2 regions of the Ruminococcus sp. D54t1_190329_F1 genome follow, and region 1 is predicted to be linked to the other one. Evidence: riboswitches for the same ligand, from Rfam matches in the RefSeq annotation. Region 1 holds a riboswitch; the other holds the start of a gene.
The links. A riboswitch is a leader RNA that binds a small molecule or an ion and turns the genes downstream of it on or off. The one in region 1 is predicted to bind thiamine pyrophosphate.
Positions count from the first base shown of each region.

Region 1 (3,416 bases):
CCGGAGGTGTTGTGCTGAATGATTCCTGCAACCGCTGTGATTCCAAGAGGCTCGTCAAGTGCAAGGGAAGCAGCCATGGTATCCTGGGCCTCGATCGCAAACTGAGCCTGACCTGCTGCGCACATAAGGGCTGCACCATTTTCCGGTGGCTGAACGATTTCCACATCAAGACCAGCTTCTTCGTAGTAGCCTTTTGCCTGTGCTACATAAAGTCCGGTGTGGTTGGTATTCGGTGTCCAGTCCAGGCAGAATGTGATTTTCTCCTGTGCACCATCTTCTGCATATACACCTGTAGGAACTGCAAGCACCATAGCTGCCGCTGCAACTGGTGCGATTACTTTTTTCAGATTCTTATTCATGATTTTTCTCCTTTTCTACCTGCAGCCATGGCATTGTGATCCGGCTGACAATATTTACTGCCAGAAGAAGTAAAAGGCTGATGATCACAATGAAGATAATGACTGCAAACATTTTATCAAAAGAATATGCTTTTTTTACACGGGTCATATAAACACCAAGTCCGTTAAATCCACCTAGCCACTCAGAAACAACTGCTCCTACAACTGCATAGGAAGCAGATATTTTCAGCCCGGAAAAAAACTGGGGCAAAGCACCTGGAAATTTCACATGGTGGAAAATCTGTGCCCGGCTGGCTCCCATGGCCTTCATCAGACGAATGGCATCCGGATCCACACTTTTATATCCATCCAGCAGTCCGATTGTAATTGGGAAAAAAGTGGTGATCACAACCAGAGTGATCTTCGGTGCCATTCCAAATCCCATCCAAAGCACCAGAATTGGCGCAATGGCAATGGTCGGTATGGTCTGCGTAATGATCATGATCGGATAAAATGCCTGATCCATTACACGGAACCGATCCATCATAGTTGCAAACACAAATGCCAGCGCGATTCCAATGAGAAGTCCGTAAAAGGATTCCAGCAAAGTGAATTTCGCATGGAAAAGTATGGTTGGCAGATCGACAAACAGGGCTGTCAGCACTGCTACCGGAGAGGGAAGCATGTAGGAGGGAACAATTCCCGAAATGCTTACCACTTCCCAGCCAAGCAGAATCACGGCCATGGCTGCAATTGGAGGTATCTTACTGGTGATGTTTGGTAACTTTCTTTTCAATGGTAAGTACATCCCCTTCTGGTTTGTATGCAATTTTAACATATACGCTCATAGCCTTGCAGCCTGCGCGCTCAGCTACATGCTGACACTCTTTTACAATGTCCATCAGCTGGTCATAATCACCTTCAATGGTGGTCTCAAATGGTCCTACATAATAGTTCAGACCAGTAGATCTGATGTAGGCGATCACCTCGTCTACAATGCGGATAACTTCCTCTTCATCCTGTACATTTGGCAGTACCTGAATTGCTACACTTGCGTTCATTTTCTTTTCCTCCTATTTTCTGTCCCATAAACAGGACTTTGCGTTAAAAATCGAATAAGAACCATTCTTGAAACTGTGACGGAACTGAACAGGCTCTGTCAGTCAGTATGAAAAAAAGAGCACCTGCCATCCAGACAAATGCTCCTAATTACATCGTTAAACACTTCCTACACTGGCATGATCCAACAGGTTAAAAGGGTCTAAGGACTACCTTACTCTCAGCTTCTCAATTGAAACTCCCCTGGTCGTTATTCAGATTTCGTTGCTTATTATAATACACCTTTCTTCAAATTACAAGAAACTATTTTTATCTCAATTATATTTTACATACCCTTAACAGAATTGTACTGCTCGCAGTCTGACCAGCCGCTCTAATTAATATTCCCATTTCATCAGAATTCGTAAAAAAAATCCCCCTGCATATCACAGTTATTTCCTGCAGAATATATAATAAATCTACAGATTCTCAAAGGCAGCCTGAATACTGTCATAGTGCAGGAATTTTCCCTGGGCTGCAAATTCCTTGATCTGATTCAGGGTGGCAAACATGTGGCCGTCTGTCTCTTCTTCCTGAAGGTGTAGATCTTCTTCTTTCACATCCATCACAAAGCGGTAAACATCTACGAAATAGTTGTCTCCCTCCCCTGGATTCTCTCTTTTGTAAGTAAAAAGATAGCCGCCCTGCGCACTGCTTACGTCAAGACCTGTCTCCTCTTTCACTTCGCGGAGTACAGCGTCATAAGAGGATTCCCCTGCCTGTGCTGCACCACCGGAAACCTCCCACCAGCCTGGTGCCCAGGCTTTTGTCAGCACACGTTTGGTAATGAGAAACGTACCATCTGGTCTTGCCACTACTCCAAGTACGGTGAGATGGTATTCTCCGTCCTTTAAACACCAGTCGTTTCGTTTCATGGTACGGCCGGTAGGTCTCTTGTTAATATCATAGATGTCCCAGAATTCCAATTTTTATCACTCCTGTTATATATTTCTTATGTATATTTTTATATTACGATTGTTTTGCAAATATTGTTATCAAATGCAGTTTTTCATCTTTTTCTATTTCAGCAGTTCCTCCACCATCTCTCTGGTATACTCTACCTTCTCTACATGGTTGACCTCGATCTGATACAGTGCATTTGCCGCAATGTGCTCTGCTGCCTGCTCCAGATCACGAATACCTGAAGTATTGGAATAACGCTGGATGATTGCCTCCAGCGCACCCTCTGTGATAATGCACTCACTCTCTTCCATATGCATTCTCTTAAGAACTTTCGGAAGAGAGAATCTGGAAAAGATTACTTTCTTCTCCTCAGCTGTATAATCCGGAATATCAATTACTGCAAATCTGGACATCAGCGGTGCACTGATCTGGTCACGGTCATTTGCAGTAGCAATTGGATAAACACCGCCAGTTGGGATCATACACTCCATATAGTTATCTGTAAATCCAAGATTGTCCAGAAGGGTAAGAAGTACGTCTGCCGGATTTCCATTTCCTTTGCCGGAATTTGCCTTATCAAGCTCGTTAATAATAAATACCAGATTAGAGGCACCAGCCATGGAAAATGCCTCCATAATAATTCCGGGCTTTGCATTTGCGTAAATACGGGGGCTTCCGGTAAGCTGCTTGGAGTCGTTAATTGAGCTCATGTCCAGCGTAGTCCACGGAAGTTTCAGGATTCTTGCAACTGCATAGGCTATCTGGGATTTGCCAGTACCGGCAGGTCCGATCAGAAGAAGTCCGTAGGCCGGAAGGGTATGTGTACGGTTGATCTGGATAATCGTCTCAATAATACGTTGTTTCACACGCTCCATTCCATAAAGCTCTTCATCCAGGATTCTCCTTGCCTCAACAGGATCGATTGCTTCAAAATAATTGTTCTTCCACTGGATATTCAACATAATAGAAAGAGCCCTCTGTGCATGATGGCGCTCTTCCTGAGAAACTTCACTGGATCTTGCCACTGCCAGATTTCTTCTGGTCCAGAGTCTGATATTATCCGGCAGTGTTTTGCCT
Region 1 covers NZ_JADNDC010000036.1:14,577-17,992, reverse strand. Annotated here, with positions in the region: gene I2D69_RS15345 (ABC transporter substrate-binding protein) at 1-359, opposite strand, end outside; gene I2D69_RS15340 (ABC transporter permease) at 352-1,134, opposite strand; gene I2D69_RS15335 (thiamine-binding protein) at 1,103-1,399, opposite strand; TPP riboswitch at 1,546-1,652, opposite strand; gene I2D69_RS15330 (NUDIX domain-containing protein) at 1,856-2,362, opposite strand; gene I2D69_RS15325 (AAA family ATPase) at 2,456-3,416, opposite strand, start outside.

Region 2 (3,416 bases), on a different contig from region 1:
TCAGAAGACCTGCAATTCCCAGTCCGGCTTTCACCATAATCTGAGCAATGTCGGATTCACCGGTATAAATCGCTGCACCCATACCGATTACATACATCCAGCAGCTTACAAGACCGTAAACAATAGAGCTTACAGCAGTTGCTTTCACTGGCTCCTTCGCCTCACGGGTATAATCACTGATCAGCGGCAGCCAGGACAGTGGCATTGCAACAGAAAGCTCAACCGCAGCACCAAAGGACATGGCTTCCTCGCCAATGGCAAGTGCAGTCCCGCCATCAAAGAAGATGAGCTTGCAGAGTACCAGTGTGAGGATAAAAAGTGCTGCCATAGCGATGGTGTTGATTTTTCCAAGGTTTGTGATGCCGATAAAAATCCACAGTACGATCAGTGCACCGATTACCAGACACCATACCCAGCTTCCGGTATGTAACACACCGTTTGCGGCCAGAGCTCCGTCGTAGATCATAATGGCAGTCCAGCCAACCAGCTGAAGTACGTTCAGGAAGGAGAAGAAAATCCCGCCTTTTTCCCCAAAGCTCATTTTTACGGTTTCCATTGCACTGCGGCGTGTTTTTCCGCCGATCACTCCGGCGAGGAAAAGCATGGTACAGCCAATAATATGTCCGATGATAATGGCAAGAAGACCTTTTCCAAAGCCAAGTGAGGCAAAATAGGTTCCGGTGAGGATTTCCGCCAGGGAAACACCAGCGCCAAACCAGATCAGGCCGTTTTCAAAAATGGAAGTACGTTTTTCAGTCATGTTATTTTGCCTCCTTATCAGCGGCTTCTGCCGTAATCTCGTCATGTGACAGTGTGAATTCATTTTTTATTGCAAATCCGTGATCCATAGGACCACTGCCTTTTCCAAGATCCAGCATAGCAGCAAGTGCTCCGGAAATATATTTCTTTGCCCTCTCCACGGAAGTATCAAGGTCAAATCCCTTTGCCAGATTAGAAGCAATGGCACTGGATAACGTACATCCTGTTCCGTGAGTGTTAGGATTGTTGATCCGCTTTCCCTGGAACCATTTGTAATTGCCTTCGCGCCACAGAAGGTCATTGGCGTCATTCAGCTGATGACCACCCTTGCAAAGCACTGCACAGCTGTATTTCTCCCCGATGGCAGCAGCGGCTTTGATCATATCCTCGGCAGTTTCTATTTTCATTCCGGACAGAACCTCTGCCTCCGGAATATTCGGTGTCAGGACTGTGGCCATTGGAAGAAGCTGACTTTTAAGGGCTTCAATGGCTTCATCATTGATCAGCTTGGCTCCGCTTGTAGCGACCATAACCGGGTCTACTACAATGTTCTTTGCTTCATACTGGCGAAGTTTTTTCGCAATGGTTTCAATCAATGCGCTGGAAGATACCATTCCAATCTTCACTGCATCCGGATAAATATCTGTAAAAATATTATCCAGCTGGTCGGCCAGAAATTCTGGCGTTGCTTCCATAATACCTGTTACACCGGTAGTATTCTGTGCGGTAAGTGCGGTAATCGCACTCATGGCATATACTCCATTGCTGATCATTGTCTTGATATCAGCCTGGATACCGGCGCCTCCGCTGGAGTCACTTCCAGCGATTGTTAATGCTGTTCTCATAATTTTCTTCCTTTCTCTTGGCCTTGTTTGAAGCAGTTTCCACGAGTTATGAGTTATAACGTGAAAAAATCTTTTTACAAACCGGCACTGTTGTTATGTATGCATTAATTTTATATAGCGTCCGAAAGTGGTGCCCCCAGCCGAACGCTGCATTGCTGCCATATGAAAAAAGAGACACCCCAATGAGGTGTCTCCGAAAAAAATCAAACTCATGATGACTTCCTACGGCGGCATTATCCGCATCAGGTAATAGGGTCGAAATTCACAATTTCCTCTCAGCCTGTGTACAAGCTCCCCTGTTCTTTTGTTATTATAGTAATAATGGGAAAAATTGTCAATAAGGTGTTGGAATACAATAAATATCAAGCGTGAAAATCGTTTACGCTAACTCCACAACCAGCACCTGATATCCATGCAGCTTAACTGAATTTCCATCCAGAACCATATCCGGGTAGTTATTGATCAGCACCTTTTTGCATTCTGATGGAAGTGTAATTTCCTGCTCCTCCCACTGATAATTGCCAACCACAAGTAAAGTTTTATCTCCTTTACGGTAGTATGCCATTAAATTATGCCGGTCTTCCATAAATGGCTCCAGAGCACCATACACAACGGTTTCTTTATATTCCGGATCCTTGCGAAGAGCGATCAGTTTCTTATAGAAATTAAGTACGGAATTTGGATCAATCGTCTCTTTTTCCACATTAATTGCGGTATAATTGGAATTTACTCGAAGCCACGGTGTACCAGCTGTAAATCCGGCATTTTCCTCACCAGTCCACTGCATGGGGGTACGGGCATTGTCGCGGCTGCGGCGGGCAACAGCTTTCAAAGCTGCTTCCGGGGTAAGTCCGGCGTCAAGTGCAACTTTATATTCATCCAGAGTTGAAATATCATCTACCTCGTCAATAGATTTGAACGGGATATTTTCCATGCCAAGCTCCTGTCCCTGATAAATAAAGGGAAGTCCACGAAGCATGAAATTCAATGCCGCCAGCATTTTTTTGCTTGTATCACAGCAATCACCTTCTGGAATATAGTGACTGACACCGCGAGGCTCGTCATGATTCTCGATAATATTGGAAACGAATCCGAAATCCCCCATTTTGGCCTGTGTCTCAAAACAGCAGCGCTTGTAGTCGTCAGGTGTGATTTCTTTGCAATCGTACCAGCCTTTTTCAGAACCTCCGAAAATGGTTTCGTTAAAGTCGAACATAGAAGAAAAATAACCATTGTTTCCAATAAAATCCGGGAGCTCTTCGTCTTTTGCGTTGAAAACCTCACCTACGGAAAAAGCATCGTGAGGCTTGAAGGTGCGGTCACGCATTTCTCCAAGAAATTCTCCGATTCCGGTAGCTTCCTCCAGCATTTTATTAATGCTGCAGAGTCCGTCCTCACGATCAGGCTCATAATCATGCATAGGAAGAGCTTTTTTGATATTAATGATAGCATCAATGCGGAAACCGCCAAGACCCTTGTCCAGCCACCAGTTAATATTTTTATATACTTCCTCACGGAGCTCTGGATTTTCCCAGTTCAGGTCAGGCTGCTTTTTATGAAAAACATGAAGGTACTGTTTGTTGGTGCCAGGCAGATCCTCCCATACCGAACCTCCGAAATAGGAGCGCCAGTTAGTAGGAAGCTTACCATCTTCTTTGTCTCTTAAATAGAAGAAACGGCCGTATTTTCCATCCGGATCCTTACAGGCTTTTTTAAACCATTCGTGCTCATCAGAGCAGTGGTTTACAACCAGATCCATGACAATATACATGTCCCGTTTCTTTGCTTCTGCGATAAGGCGGTCCATATCCT
Region 2 covers NZ_JADNDC010000051.1:18,717-22,132, forward strand. Annotated here, with positions in the region: gene cytX (putative hydroxymethylpyrimidine transporter CytX) at 1-760, opposite strand, end outside; gene thiD (bifunctional hydroxymethylpyrimidine kinase/phosphomethylpyrimidine kinase) at 762-1,604, opposite strand; TPP riboswitch at 1,807-1,912, opposite strand; gene I2D69_RS17735 (alpha-glucosidase) at 1,984-3,416, opposite strand, start outside.
Region 2: another riboswitch for thiamine pyrophosphate. It lies ahead of thiD (bifunctional hydroxymethylpyrimidine kinase/phosphomethylpyrimidine kinase); the one in region 1 lies ahead of I2D69_RS15335 (thiamine-binding protein).